2 regions of the Rosistilla oblonga genome follow, and region 1 is predicted to be linked to the other one. Evidence: riboswitches for the same ligand, from Rfam matches in the RefSeq annotation. Region 1 holds a riboswitch; the other holds the start of a gene.

Region 1 (7,761 bases):
GCGTGGTAGCGGAGCGGGATACGACCTGGCGCGGCGATTCCGATCGCTGCTGAGCGGTACGCGGTACCAAGCTTCTCATGGCGGAAAATTACAGTGATCGCGATCGTCTTGGCTAGCCTCTGTTTGTTGTTGACGGGCATTCCCGCCGCAATGATCGCTTGGAATCTCTGCTGCTTCCGCCGCTTGTCGACGCAGGTCGACGATCGTCCAACGCCGGTCAGCGTGTTGGTCCCGGCGCGAGACGAAGCCGCGGGGATCGCGGCGACCTTGGAACGTCTGTTGGCTAGCGAAGGCGTCGATCTGGAAGTCGTTGTCCTGGACGACGATTCCCAAGACACGACAACAGCGATTGTTGCAGGGATCGCCGAAAAGGACTCGCGACTGCGGATCGCCCCCGGTGACGAGTTGCCACGCGATTGGAACGGCAAGCAGTTTGCCTGTTGGCAGCTATCGAAGCTGGCTCGCCACGACCGATTGTTGTTTTTGGATGCCGATGTCCATGTCGAACCCGACGCGATCGCTAGGCTTTCGCATTGCATGGACCGTCGCGCCGGCCAGCCGCAATCACTGGCACTTTTAAGCGGCTTCCCGCACCAGGAAACCGTCGGCTGGATCGAAACGGCGATCGTACCGCTGATGCATTTTGTCCTGCTGGGATTCTTGCCGATCTGGCGAATGCAACGCGTCACCGATCCCGCCTACGCCGCGGGCTGCGGGCAGATGTTCATGACCGACCGCCAAGCGTATGAATTGGCGGGCGGTCACGCCGCGATCGCTCGATCGCGGCACGATGGGATCAAATTGCCGAGAGCGTATCGGCAGGCGGAGTTGATGACCGACGTGATCGATGGGACCGATCTGGCGAGCGTTCGGATGTACCGCAGCGGGGCGGAGGTGTTTGATGGCGTGATCAAAAACGCCGACGAAGCGCTCGCCCGCCCGGCGTTGATCGTCCCGGTGACGCTCTTCTGCTTGGCGCCGCTCGCCGCGGCGATTGCCATGATCGGGTTTGCGATCGCGGGAGCATGGATTGCCAGTGCGATCGCGGCGTTTGCTTTTTGTATCGCAACGCTGTCGCGAGTCGCTTCGGTCCGTCGGTTTCGCCAGCCGCTGGCCTCGGCTTGGCTGCATCCCTTTGCGTTGGTGCTGTTTGCCGGACTGCAATGGATCGCGTTGTGGCGGCACAGTCGCGGACGCCGAGTCGCCTGGCGCGGCCGTATCGAATCTTAGTTTCGTTGTTTTCGTGCGGCGATGCCGGTTGGTAGATTGTGTTCGAGATCGTATCACCGCAAGCGAAGCCAAGACATGCTGGAAATCATCAAAATCGCTCGGCCTGGATTCTGGCCGACGCATGTCTGGTTCTACCTGTTGCCCTTTGCGGGGCGCGACATGTTCGGATCGATCCCGTTTTGGCTCGGCTGTTTCTACGTCAGCTTTCCTCTTGGCTTGCTGTTGTATGGTTGGAACGACCTGGGCGACTACGTCAGCGATCGCTGCAACCCGCGAAAGGACAGCTGGCTGTTTGGCGGACGGCCCGACGCGGCGATGCGGCGTCGTCTGCCATGGATCATCGCCGCGGTGCAGGTCCCGTTTCTGATCGCGTTTGTGATCATCGGCGGTTGGTGGATGCTGCTCTGGTTCGCCGCGGTGCTACTGACCAACGCGACCTACAACACGCTCGGATTTAAACGCCTGCCGGTCTTGGATCTGATGAATCAGATCGGCTACCTATTGATCTTTCTGCTGGGCAGTTGGCTCTGTGGCGTGCCTCAGTTGAATGCGGCGACGATGGTCTTCAGCGCGTTGTTTGCGATGCAGAGTCATCTGTTTGGCCAGTTGATGGATATCGAAGAGGACCGCATCGCCGAGCGTCATAACACCGCGATCACGCTCGGCGCGGTCCCGTCGAAGTGGTTGTTGGTCGGGATCATGCTGGTCGAGGTCGCGATCTCGTGGACCTACTTCCAATCGCCGATCGTCGCGGGATTCATGTTCGCCGGCGCGATCTTCTTCAGCCTCGATGCACTCGCCGGCCCCAAACAATACCCGCCCCTGTTCACCAAGCTCTTTTTCGTCGCCTGGAACCTAATCGTGATCGCCACGATGCACTTCGTCTGGCGCTATGGCGTCTTCTTAGTCGATTGATCCAGCACAACGAACGCCCCCAGAATCGATCGAACCACGCTCCAATTGCTCCTTCCGTTAATCGACGGCATACCAAAATTTGCATTGTTTGGCGAAGCGTGTGGTTTCGAAATCTGAAACGAAACCGCCAAACGGCAGCGACGCAGATTGGCATCCCACACATCCCCAAACGGCGGAATCCCGCCGAAGGCTTGGCCGTCGCTTCAGCCAAAAGTGGCGGTTGACGCTGGAAATCGCGGTACTATCATGTGACTCGTTCGTGGTGACTTGCGGTGCTTCTGCACTGCGAGCGAACAGGGAACTCCGGTGAAAAACCGGGACGGTCCAGCCGCTGTGAACTGCTTCGAGTGCCAACGCATTCGATTCGATGCTCCTTCTACCGAAGTGCCATTGCTTGGAATTCCAGGCGAGAAGGCTGTGAGTATTCGAAAGGCAGTGAGTCAGAAGACCTACCACGCGTAAGACGATTGAGTGCCTTCTTGGATTGAGGCGGTCGTTGCAATGTGTTCTGTCCCCCAATTGCTAGTGAAACACGGCGTATTTGTCGTTCACTCTGCATGGTGTCGACACAACACATTGTTTAATTTCATCGGTTGTCGATACGTTCTTGCCCCCTTTGTCGCTGCGCGCTCACACTTTCTGAAAATCGAAATCGGTTCTCAGAAGACAGGGAAGCTGCGCGCCGAGGTCTCGTGGCGAAGCGTGTTTCGACGCAGTAGCGAAGGGATCGGGACAGAGATGCCAAGCGCCAAGCAGCGACGGATCGCATCGCCCTGCACTAAGCAGTGCCGGTTGGATTGCCAAGCGATTTGCAGCGGATGCGGCCGCACGAAAGATGAAATCACCGGTTGGTCAGCTGCCTCGCCGGCGGAGCAACTGGAAATCGTTCGGCTCGCGAAATTGCGACAGCCAACATGCCAAGCCGCTGGGTTCACTTTGATCGAATTATTGGTCGTGATTGCGATCATCGGGATCTTGGTCGCCCTGCTGTTGCCGGCCGTTCAAGCGGCTCGCGAAGCCGCTCTCAAGATGAGCTGTAAGAACAACTTGCGTCAGCAGGGAATCGCGCTGCACAACTACCACGACGTGCATCAGACGCTGCCAACCGGATGTATCGAGTGGCGGTCGTGGGGCGCACCGCCAACGCAGCGGCAGTTCGCTTGGTCGGCGATGCTGTTGCCTTTCTTGGAGCAACAAAACGTCCATGCCCAAATCGATTGGTCGCTGCCGTATGACGCCCCTGAAAATCTGCCCGCCGCGTCGACGCGGCTGAGCGTTTACGAATGCCCCACTGCGATCGAGCGTCCCGCGACGCGGGGCAGGTCCGATTACGGCGGCATCTACGGCGAACGAATCGTCGATCGCGATCCGGAAGATGGCCTCTTCTTGTACGAGCGGTCGGTGCGGTTTCGCGACATCCGCGATGGGCTCACGCAAACGCTCGCAGTTGCCGAAGACGTCGGCGGCCCGGACAGCGAATGGATCAATGGCCGCAACGTCTTTGTGCAGGCCTACGGAATCAACGATCCCGACGCCTGGATCGGCGACAACGAGATCCGCAGTCTGCACACCGGAGGGGCAACGGTGCTGTTTGCCGATGGCCGAACGATCTTGATGGCCGAAACGATCGACAAACAGCTGCTTGGAAAACTGATCACTCGCGGCAAGGGCGAAGTGGTTGACTCCAGCGCCTACTGATTTTTAACCCTCGATGGAATGCTTGGCTGCCGACTTGCGACGCAGCTCACGATTCCATCGACCACTGAATTCCACAACTCTGACGAAACCACAACAATGAAAATTCAACTGTTTGCTTTGATGATCTCGCTCGCCGCGGCGACGCCTTCGCTTGCCGACATGGTGATCGATTTCGATGAACTGTCCGGATACACCGACACCACTGCCGACGGTAGCTATTTGAACGGCTACGGTTATGGAGCCGCTACCGGCAGCTGGTCTTCCCGCGGCGTCACCTTTGGGACAAACCAATGGGGACCGGGGTGGAGTTATTCCAACGTCAACAACACAACCACCGCGGGCTACACCAATCAGTTTGCGGCTTACCCGGGGACCGATGTCAGTGGAAATGGCAACTATGTGATCGGAACCGGCTTTTCCCCAAACGCCGCTTACTTCAACCTGTCGGCCAATCTGCAAGCGAAATCGATCGCCGTCGCCAATACGACCTATGCCGGAATCTCGATGCGTGATGGCGACGGTGATGGCGGTTTTGCCAAGAAGTTCGGTGGATCCACGGGAAGCGACCCCGATTACTTCCGCGTCACCTTCACCGGCTTTGAACAAGCCGATGTCGGCGGAGCGAGTACCGGAAGCGTCGAGTTCTATTTGAGCGATTTCCGATTTAGCGACGACTCGTTGGACTACATTGTCGAGGACTGGCAGACCGTCGATCTGACGGGACTGGGCGACGCGCGTTCGATCGGGATAACACTGGACGGCAGCGACGTCGGCACCTGGGGACTCAACACGCCCGCTTACGTAGCGATTGACAATCTTGCCGTCACCGCAGCCGTTCCCGAACCGGGAAGCATGGCGATGCTGTCGGTTGCCCTGGTCGCCGGCGGAATCGCTCGGCGACGTCGCAACAAACGACAGCAGAAAAATCAAACCAGCTGATCTCAGCCGGGACGCTCCGCCGGCTAGCTCTGCGGCTTCAGTTCCTTGATCCGCAGATTGCGGAAGCGGTAGGTCTGCCCTTTTTCGCCGTGGTGTTGGATGGCGATGAAGCCACTTGCATCGGTGTCGTCTTCGATCTCGGTCGTGACGACGCCGTTGACTTCGATCTTCAGCGAGTCGCCTTGGCAAGTGATTCGGTACTTGTTCCAGCCGTTGCGGTCCAACGCGCCGGCGACTTCGGGCTTCTTAAAGTAGGCTTGCGATTCCTCAGCATGCTCCAGGAACTTCGCTTCTTTGGTGCGGCCCTTGATGCTCGGCCAGATCCATCCGCGGCGACTCTCGTCATACAGACCGCCCGACCAGCGGCGATCCGATCCATCGCATTCGGCTTGGTAACCGTAGACCTTGTTCTTTTCGGAGTGACAGCGGAACATGAAGCCCGAATTCGCTTGCCCCTCGGGAATCATCACCTCGCCTTCGAAAACAAAGTCGCCGTATTTCTTGTCGGTGACCAGGAAAAACTTCTTCGACGCTGTCAGATGGATCTCGCCGTCGACGACGTTGACTTCGCCCCATTCATACGGATTGTTCCAGCCGCTGGTGTCTTCGCCGTTGAAGAGGTCGGTCCATTGATCGTCATCCTGTCCGATCGCCGCGCCGGAGATCAGGAAGGCCGAGAGCAGCAGGGCTGCGATGTTGGTCGTTGCTTGCATGCGAATCGTGTTTCTCTAAGAGTTGATAAAAAAGGAGCGTGCCGTACGCACGCGCTCGTAGGGGTGAGTTGCTTATTGTAGTCGCCCAGTCAACGTTTGTAGGGATCCGTCCACCTCTAACGCTCAAGTTGTCTCGGCGATCGCTTCGTCGCTACGATCCCCGCGAGGCGACAAACGCACAAACTGCAGTCCCATCTTTCGCAGCACCCACAGGCTCAACATACACCCGACAACTTGGGACACCGCCAAGACGAGTCGAGGCACAAGTTCAGCTCCCACCGCGACCGGGAAGGGATTGCTGGAGATCATTTGATAGATCGCTAGATTGACGACCATAAGCGCCGCATAGACGCAAACGCCCAGCACCAATCGTATCCAAACGCGACGATCCCGCATCCAAACCAGAAACAGGATCGTCCCCCACAGCACCGCCGCGCTAAGCACGGTCGTGACCAGGACCACCAGTAGCGTCGGCGCGACCGTCGCGCTCGTTCCCAGTTGCAGCGATTGATAGACCCGGTTGAGTGGTCGAGCGATCGCCATCACGACGGCGACCAAGCCGATCCAGCCGAACAGTTCGGCGATCGTGATCGGCCGTTTCGCTGGCGGTTTGTCGAGTCCCGCGTCGACGAGACAATATCCCGTGATCCGCCGCATCAGGACAAAACCGCCGATCGCCACGATGAATCGCATCAGGTCCCATCCGACCTGCAGCACCGCGATCTGCGAATATTGGAACTCCAAAAATTCGCGGACATTATAGAGTTGAAGCAGCGTCGGAACCTCGCAGGCGATCAGGCCTAGCAACAGATATCCGATCACCGGCCAGCCTTGCCGCCCCAGCACCGGATACCGCCACGCGATCCAAATCGGCACGATCAGATAGTAAAAGAACTGTATGCCGCTCAGAAAATAGCTCAGCAGGCCGATCCACACGTTCTGGATCGTGTATTCGTTGACCAATTGGCTGCCAAAGCTGAGAGCGGCCAAACTGGCCGGACCAACGGTTGCTAGCAACAACACAAATCGTTCGGCGCTCCGCTGTCGATCGACCGACTCCGATTCCGCCCGATCGTCGCTGAGGCGCGTTGGTTGAGGTGAATCGTCAGCGGGCGTTTCGTCTGCGGGCATCGTTTTCTCGTCACGGCAATTGGAAGTTCATTTGTCGACAAACGGAAACCGGCTGCCGCGAGCATCGATTGTAAGTGATTTGGTTCTTCGCCTGCGATTGCAATGCATGCAATTGCTCCTAATCTTCCATCACTCGCCCGAAACGCTAGCGTTCGACCGCGACGCCGGAAGCCGTTGGATTTGCAAGCATTATTTATGCCCGGTTCGCGTTGTGGCGAACGGATCAAATGAATAGACTCCGCTTCGTATGTCGATAGACAAACGTTAGACCATTCGACTCCGATCAAGGATGATCCATGAGTGCCCAACCAATCCCCAAGCCTGCGGGCGATTGCACGAACGATTCGCTAGCCGCCGCGACGCCGATCGAACAATTGCGATTCGCTCGCAATGTGATCCGTGTCGAGGGACAACACCTGACCCGATTGGCGGCTGAGATCGACCAAAGGATTGTCGCCGCTGCAAATCAATTGCTCGCATGCAAAGGCTCGGTGATCATCTCGGGAATCGGCAAAGCGGGAATCATCGGGCAGAAGCTGTCGGCGACGCTATCGAGCACCGGCACGCGGTCACACTTCCTGCATTCAGCCGAAGCGGTTCACGGCGACTTGGGCAAGGTCCAAGCTGACGACGTGGTCGTGCTGCTTTCGCACAGTGGCAAGACCGAAGAGGTCGTCCGCCTGCTGCCCGCCCTGTCGGCTCAATCGCAGTCGTTAATCGCGATCACCGCCTCGGCCAACAGTCCCCTGGGGCAAGGCGTCGACCTGGTGATCGAGATCGGTTCGACGCAGGAGGTCTGCACACTGGGACTCGCACCATCGACAAGCACCACGGCGATGCTGGCGGTCTGCGATGCATTGGCTCTGTTGACCAGCGAACTCCGCGGATTCACCTCCAGCGATTTCGCTCGCTACCATCCCGGCGGCAGCCTCGGACAAAAACTCTCTTCCGTCGACGACGTGATGCGACCCGTTGGGCAATGCCGGATCGCATCGGACAGCACTTCGGTCCGCGACGTGTTGGTGATGAACAGCAAATCGGGAAGACGATCCGGCGCGGTGATGCTGACCGATCAAGAGGGACGCCTGTCGGGAATCTTTACCGACAGCGATTTGGCTCGTCTGTTGGAACGCCG
Region 2 (7,761 bases), 2.5 Mb from region 1:
ACCCGATCACCGGCCCGGCGGCGCAGCGATTCCCCGAGGGCTGAGCCCCTACAGGTTTAAGATCGCGAGGAGATGCTTGACGCGGCATCGTAAGAAAGCGAGCAGAGGAAAAGCGCAGCCGAAATGGAACATGAAATTAAAAGGCTTCGCATACATCATCTATTATCGGCCCGCAGCTCCCAACGGCAAGAGCGAATGATCGCAGGCCCTGGGCAATTCAGTGTTTCAATTTGAGGTATCAGCCGGCACGCGTTAGCGTCCGGTTTCACAGGAGAACGCCACGCCAGCGTGTGCCGGCGATTACGCCGCGGGTTACTGCGGCGGCAAAAGTCGAGCTAAGCAAAACGCTTGACCTAACCCACTCCAAGATCCGGAAAACGTTAGGATTCGACTAGAAGACGTTGATCCAGGAAGACTGGAGAGCCTTGCAAAGAGTGGGCGAGGAGTCCTGGACTCAAGCCATTGGTCGAGGTTCCTGCATCGCAAAATTCGAGGCCCTAATTGTTGCCTCTGCGCGAAAGATCGACGGCAAGAACATTGTCATCTTTCCCCAGAATCTCTCCAACACCAGCAAGATCGACATTCTCGGCAGCGACCAACTGCCGACGTGAAGACGCATTCAAGCATGCACAAATGCAGGAAATAATGCTTGCCGATCTGCTTGCGTCCGATAGAATACAACAGGAGGATTCGAGCATGACAACCGAAAAGCGTACGCCAAGAGCAAAGACGGCAAAGAACCGACCAACCAAAAGAGCGACCGCGAGAGGGGGGAAAGTCCAGGCACGATCAAGCAAAACGGGCAAGCGAACGGTGTCGCTGAAAACAGTGTCGACCGACGGTACGATTGTTTCTGGAAATCGCTCCGGTGCTAAAAACGTGATCGTCAGCACGGGAGTACGCGGCCTCAAGGGACAAGGACTACTTCAAGTTGGACAAGTGAAAAAGCTTGAACTTCGCGATCGTTTAGGAATGCCCCGGCAAATGTTCGGGCGCATCGTGAACGTGGCGGAGCGAACGATTGCCAAAGTAGAATCGGGCAACGCTGACGCCGACAAGTTGATACGACCTTACAACGAAGTTTATCGGCTTTGGGAAGCGTTAGGCGATTTGGTTGACCCCGAATCGCTTGGCCTATGGTTCCAGACTCCCAACGAGTCTTTCGATGGATTGAAACCGGTCGAGGTCATCGAGCGTGGCGAAATTGATCGACTCTGGGACATGGTGTTCGAGTTGCAAACAGGTATGCCGGGATAATGAAAAGATTGCAATGAACGCTGACTCCAAAGAATCCGCTTTCGGGCAGGACAGCAACGACCAAATGATCGCCAGCGGTGGGAAGTTGGGCGAAACTCGTGAGCCGCAAGGGGCTAGCCGCGAGTTTTGGTTGGGCTAGCGACTTGCCGCTCATGCCATGTCCTTCTGGATCAGCCCACTGAGGTTCCCGCATGAATATCACCTCGCCACAACAGATTGATACATGGCTGTCGTCCCGATCAGAACACCAAAGGCTGGAGTTCAAAGAGGCCAAGGATCAGTTCGACAACAAAAAGCTGTATCGTTATTGCGTCGCGATCGCCAACCAAGGCGACACTCACCCTCCCACCTGGGGTGGATGGCTTATAAGAAAAGACGATTGACGACAGCCATGCAATCGATAATACTCGGGCCGTTCGAGGTGACGGGAGTGTTGTTGCACTGCCCGTGAACAGGGAACTCCGGTGAAATTCCGGGACGGTCCGGCCGCTGTGTGCCGCTGGCAACCTCAATCGGGTTGCATCGATTGCTTCTTCTTTTGGCCATTGCTCGGTTAGCGAGTGAGAAGGCGTGGAGCTATCGAAACGGTGGTGAGTCAGAAGACCTACCTCGCACAAGATGATTCTGTGCCTTCTCGGATTGAGGCGGTTGTCGCGATCGAATGTCATCCCATTCGATCGGAATGATTTTCTTGCAGTGACCAATTTGGCGTACAGCCCATCCTCGTCTCTCATCCGCTGCGCTTTCGAGCGCGATGGCAAGAGTGCGGTTGTGGCCAACGACGCCCAAATCTCTTATGTCCCATTCCATCAAACACGAGTTTTCGTACGCAGTTGCCCCAACCAGCCTCGCCAAAAATTCAAAACGCGGTTTCACGCTCGTTGAACTTTTGGTCGTGATCAGCATCATCGGGGTCCTCGTCGGCCTGTTATTGCCCGCCGTCCAAGCAGCTCGCGAAGCTGCACGACGGATGTCATGCAGCAACAATCTAAAACAGATCGGCCTCTCGCTTCACAACTATGAATCGGCGTTCCGAGTCTTCCCGTCCCAGTCGTCATCGCCGGGGCCGGGTGCAGAGTGGACGACGCAGCGGGGCAGCTGGTTCACGTCGATCCTGCCGTTCATCGAACAAGACGGACTCTTCAGTTCCTTCGACAGTGACTATCACTGGCACGCCCCGGAGAATCTCGAAGCGGTGTCGACGGAAGTCCCAATGCTTCGCTGCCCATCGGCTCCCGATCGCACTGGGTTTGAGTGGACGGTGCTTGTCGATTATCCCAACGGTTCGTCGACCTATTCGCTCACCGCGAGAGACACCTATTACGGCGCCACCACCGACTACGCCAACGTCGGCGGTGTCGGATCGCAGCTGAGTGCAACGCTTCCACCACAGCAGCAACTCTCCGATCCAAGCAACTGCGGCGTGCTCAAATCAACCGCCGTACGATTGGCTGAAATCATTGACGGCTTGTCCAACACCGTCTTGCTGGTGGAATGTGCCGGACGGCCTGTGCTGTACCAAAACGGACGTGCGGTACCCGACGGTGCCACTCCCAAAACATGGAGCGGAAGCTCCAGCGTGACGCGGCCCCTGCCGACCGGTGGCGTCTGGGCCAGCCACAACAAAGGGTTTCTGGTGTACGGATCCCAACCCGATGGCAACACCGCGATTCGTCCCGGTCTGTGTAGCGTGAATTGCAGCAACGACAACGAGGTCTATGCGTTCCATCCCGGCGGAGCCAATGTGCTGATGTCCGATGGGGCGGTGCGGTTTATAAGCGAATCGCTCCCGATCGAGCAGCTTGTTGCGTTGGTCAGCCGCAATGGGCGGGAGGTCGTTTCGATTGACTGATCCGCCGCAAGCCAAAGTGTTGATGGTCGTGGGAACCAGTTCGTCGGCGGGCAAGAGCCTGTTGACGGCTGCGATCTGCCGTTGCTTCGCTCGACGCGGTTTACGCGTCGCACCGTTCAAAGCGCAGAACATGTCCAACAACGCAGCGGTCTGCAGCGGCGGAGGCGAAATCGGCAGGTCGCAAGCACTGCAAGCGATTGCCGCGGGCGTGGCCCCCAGCTTGGACATGAACCCGGTTTTATTGAAACCCGAAGGGCAGACCCGTTCGCAAGTTGTGGTCAATGGCCAGCCGACGCAAACGCGTGAAGCGACCGATTACTTTCAACGCCGCGAACAATTGTGGCCCATCGTCACATCGGCTCTCGACCGACTGCGGGCCAACAACGATGTTGTCGTGATCGAAGGGGCTGGCAGCCCGGTAGAGTTGAATTTGGCGGGCGTCGAACTGGTCAACATGTCGGTTGCCCGCTACTGCCAGGCTCCCGTCTTGCTGGTTGGCGACATCGAACGCGGCGGCGTGTTCGCGCAATTGCTCGGCACCCTGTGGCTACTGTCGCCCGAAGACCGCGCGCTGGTGCGGGGGCTGATCGTCAACAAGTTTCGAGGCGATCTTTCGCTTTTTGATTCGGGAGTGGAGATCCTGGAGCAGCGCGGCAAAGTTCCCGTGCTTGGCGTTCTCCCCTGGATCGGATCGCTGCACTTGCCCGAAGAAGATGCGGTGGCGCTGGACTGTCTGGCCCAGCCCAGCGATCCTTCAAGCGAGACAGACGAAGGCCGGCGCGTCGACGTCGCCGTCATCCGGTTGCCTCACATCGCCAACTTCGACGACTTCGATCCCCTGGATGCCGAACCCAACGTTCGGCTGCGCTACGTTCGTTCGTGCAGCGATCTGGGGGATCCCGATGTGGTAATCCTGCCTGGCACCAAAAACACCTTTGGCGATCTGAAATGGTTGCGCGACGTCGGGCTAGCCGATCGAGTGAAGCAATTGTCGGAAAAGGAAACGCACATCATCGGCATCTGTGGTGGCTATCAGATGCTGGGCCGACAGATCAACAACCCGCAAGGTCTGGAAGGCGGAGCGCATCGCGTCGAAGGACTGGGCCTGCTGGATGCCGAGACCACCTTCGGAGCGGCCAAACAGACTCGCCAGGTTCGGTTTGAAGTCCTCGACGAATCGGTCGTCCAAGGGATGCAAGGACAGACAGTTGTCGGCTACGAAATTCACCACGGCCAAACAGCAACTCAATCCGCTTGGTTGAAAAAGACCGACGCCCAAGAACCTTCGGAAGCAGCGGGCGCCGTCGATGGTGCCAGCGCCGCCGGGGGCCGGATCTGGGGATGTTATCTGCACGGCCTGTTCCACAACGATCCGTGGCGCAGCGCATTGTTGCGGAAACTAGGAATCTCGCCCGCCCCCGCTCAAGCCCTCTCATCGCACGACCAACTGCAACACTCTCTCGATCGGCTCGCCAATGCCTTTGAGGCACACGTCGACTTTGATCGATTGATGGACATTGTGTTCGAATCCTCCCCTCCACAAGAGCCCCAACATGACGGATGAAACCAACGAAGAACATCGCAAGCGGATGGTTCGGATCAACGAGATCAAAGATCGGCAACTAGCCAGCGCCACCAAGGAAAAGGGGCTGGTGATCGTTCACACCGGTGCGGGCAAAGGCAAATCGACGGCAGCGTTTGGGATGGCGATCCGCGCCCTCGGCCAAGGCATGAAGGTCGGGATCGTGCAGTTCATCAAGGGAGCGATCCCAACGGGAGAAGCCGAATTCATCAAACAGATCTCCGCAACCGGCATGCCGATCGAAATGCACACGATGGGCGAAGGGTTCACTTGGAAGACTCAAGACCGCGAGCGCGATATCGCAACCGCGATGAAAGGCTGGGAGCAGGCGGTCCAACTGATGCGCGACCCGTCGTTCGACCTGATCGTGTTGGACGAATTAAACATCGCAACCAAATACGATTACGTCCCCGCGTCGGTGGTCGTCGACGAATTGTTGGCGAAGCGGCCGATGTTGCACGTCGCGGTGACCGGCCGCAACGCCAGTCCGGAACTGATCGAGATCGCGGATTTGGTATCCGAGATGAAGGTCATCAAACATCCGTATGCCCACGGCATCCAACCGCAACGTGGAGTCGAGTTTTGATGTCGCAAGCTGACGAGCAAGATCAATCTTCCGGTCCGGCCGGCTCGGTGACGCTGGTTCTCGGAGGCGTGCGGAGCGGCAAGAGTCGGTTTGCGCAAGACCTCGCCGCGCAAATCGGCGGCGACGACGTGCTGTTTGTTGCCACCGCACAGGCTTCGTTTCAAGACCAGCCGGCCGACGAAGAGATGACGCGCCGCATCGATCATCACCGGCGGTCGCGTCCGTCGGCGTGGTCAACGCTCGAGCAACCACGGGACGTGGGACAAGCGATCCTGCAGACATCGCATCTGGCAAGCGTCGTGCTTGTCGATTGCTTGACCCTGTTGGTCAGCAACGTCATCTGCGACGGCGACCACTCCAAAAGTGGGCTCCACGATTTGGAAGCCCGCGTGATCGCGGAGGTCGATGCATTGATCCAGGTCGCTGCGAAACGACCGACACATTTGATCATCGTCTCGGGCGAAGTCGGTTGTGGCATCGTCCCCGAACATCCGCTGGGACGCACGTTTCGCGATCTGCTTGGCTTGGCGAACCAACGCCTCGCCGCCTCCGACGCGACAACCTACTGGATGGTCGCTGGACTGGCGATCAACGCGACAGCGATTGCATCCTCCACCGAACAGGCGGCTCAACAGATCCAACATCTCGCCAACGGAGCAGTCCAATGAACCACGCTCATCGTACGCTCCGATTTTGGTTGCTGCCTCTCCTAACGCTGCTCGCATTTGCCGCGGGCTGTCGCCAGGAAACGTCCAGCAGACCGGAGACCTCGCCGTCGGCGAGCGTCCAAACGATTTCCGATCGCCTGGATCGCGAAGTTCCGGCACAGCAACCCGCACAGCGAATCATCAGCCTCTCACCGGCGACCACGGAACTGTTGTTCGCCCTCGGACTCGGCGACTCGGTTGTCGGCGCAACCAAACATTGCAACTTCCCCCCCGCAGCACTCGAAATCCCACGCGTTGGCGGCGGCACGCTGGAGAGCATCAGCGCCGAAGTCATCGTCGCGGCTCAGCCGGATCTGGTGCTTTGCAAATGGGACTATCATCAACCGTTGATCGAATCACTGGATCGGTTGCAGGTCCGATCGATGGCGATTGGTGCCAAGAATCTGCAGGAGTTGTTCGAAGAGGCGAGGTGGATCGGAAAGTTGACCGACCGCACCGCGGAGGCCGAAGCGTTGGTCAGCAGGATGCAAAACCAACAACAGCATCTGTTGAACGTCGTCTCGCGCGTCAAACACGATCCTCCGATCCGCGTCTTCTACGAAGTTTGGGACGATCCATTGATGACCGCGGGACCGGATTCCTTTATCGACGAATTGCTGACGATGGCGGGGCTGCAAAACATCGTTTCCGACACGGCGGTTCGGTACCCAAGAATCAGTTCCGAAACGGTACTGCAAGGCGATCCCCAGTTGATCCTGGCACCAACAACCCATTTTGAGCAAGTCGACCTCGCGGAGATTCGCTCCCGACCGGGCTGGGATTTGATCACCGCCGTGACCAACCAGAGAATCTACTTGATCTCGGGCGACGAGATCTCTCGCTGTGGACCGCGAGTTCTCGATGCGTTGGCAGAGATCATCGTGGCGGCATACCCCGAAGCACGCGAGGACCTGCAGTTGGATGCAACCGACCAAACGAAGGTAGCACCCTAGATGTCAGCTCGCTGGAACATTCTGTTTGCGTCGATGGTGATGCTAGTTGTGGCGGTTTGCGTCTGCCTCGTGGGAGCCACCTCGATCTCGCCGAGCGAACTGTTTGCTGCGGCGACCGGCGGAGCTAGCTTAAGCGAATCGGACCGCGCGATCTTGTTCCAGCTGCGTCTGCCGCGAATCGTGGCTGCCGCATTTGTTGGCGGATCGCTTGCCGCAGCCGGTGTCGGCTTTCAGGGACTGTTCCGCAACCCATTGGCCGAACCGTATGTGATCGGCGCATCGAGCGGGGCAGGGCTGGGGGTGGCGATCGTCGTGATCTGCGGTCTGCGGGCATCGATCTGGTCGATCGGCGCGGTCGCCTCGCTTGCGATGCTTGGTTCGGTCGGGGTCGTGATGTTGGTGTTGATCGTCGGCAGTTTGGCGCGAACCACCTCCACGACGTCGCTGTTGCTGGCGGGAGTGGTGATCAGCAGCATGGTCAATGCGATCGTATCGGCGCTGATGTTCTTGTTCGACCAAAAAGCGGTTGTGATCCTGTCGTGGTTGATGGGATCGCTTGCCAGCAGCCACTGGGGAACGGCGATCTTGGCGGCCACTTTGGGTGGCGCAGGGATGATCGGAATCGGTTTACTGTCGAGGCCTTTGGACGCATTCGCCTTGGGCGACACCGCCTCGCAATCACTCGGATTGGACCTGTCCCGATTCCGCTGGTTGATCATCGGCGCCGCCAGCTTGGCGACCGCGGGCGCCGTGGCCGCCTCCGGAGTGATCGGGTTTGTCGGTCTGATCGCACCTCACATGGCGCGGCTGTTCGTCGGACCTCG

Evidence for each region. A riboswitch is a leader RNA that binds a small molecule or an ion and turns the genes downstream of it on or off. The one in region 1 is predicted to bind cobalamin.
Region 2: linked by a shared signal. The riboswitch ahead of CA51_RS22670 (DUF1559 family PulG-like putative transporter) and the one ahead of CA51_RS06260 (DUF1559 family PulG-like putative transporter) in region 1 are both predicted to bind cobalamin.

The regions. Positions count from the first base shown of each region.
Region 1 is NZ_CP036292.1:1,736,575-1,744,335, reverse strand. Features, by position in the region: gene CA51_RS06275 (lysophospholipid acyltransferase family protein) at 1-97, shown strand, start outside; gene CA51_RS06270 (glycosyltransferase family 2 protein) at 94-1,230, shown strand; gene CA51_RS06265 (UbiA family prenyltransferase) at 1,306-2,145, shown strand; cobalamin riboswitch at 2,389-2,616, shown strand; gene CA51_RS06260 (DUF1559 family PulG-like putative transporter) at 2,884-3,843, shown strand; gene CA51_RS06255 (DUF4465 domain-containing protein) at 3,940-4,782, shown strand; gene CA51_RS06250 (3-keto-disaccharide hydrolase) at 4,806-5,495, opposite strand; gene CA51_RS06245 (hypothetical protein) at 5,619-6,626, opposite strand; gene CA51_RS06240 (KpsF/GutQ family sugar-phosphate isomerase) at 6,923-7,761, shown strand, end outside.
Region 2 is NZ_CP036292.1:6,439,933-6,447,693, forward strand. Features, by position in the region: gene CA51_RS22650 (hypothetical protein) at 1-88, opposite strand, end outside; gene CA51_RS22655 (RES family NAD+ phosphorylase) at 402-611, shown strand; gene CA51_RS22660 (hypothetical protein) at 697-1,257, shown strand; gene CA51_RS26430 (hypothetical protein) at 1,271-1,396, shown strand; gene CA51_RS22665 (hypothetical protein) at 1,449-1,640, shown strand; cobalamin riboswitch at 1,660-1,883, shown strand; gene CA51_RS22670 (DUF1559 family PulG-like putative transporter) at 2,054-3,109, shown strand; gene CA51_RS22675 (cobyric acid synthase) at 3,102-4,673, shown strand; gene cobO (cob(I)yrinic acid a,c-diamide adenosyltransferase) at 4,663-5,277, shown strand; gene cobU (bifunctional adenosylcobinamide kinase/adenosylcobinamide-phosphate guanylyltransferase) at 5,277-5,945, shown strand; gene CA51_RS22690 (ABC transporter substrate-binding protein) at 5,942-6,937, shown strand; gene CA51_RS22695 (FecCD family ABC transporter permease) at 6,938-7,761, shown strand, end outside.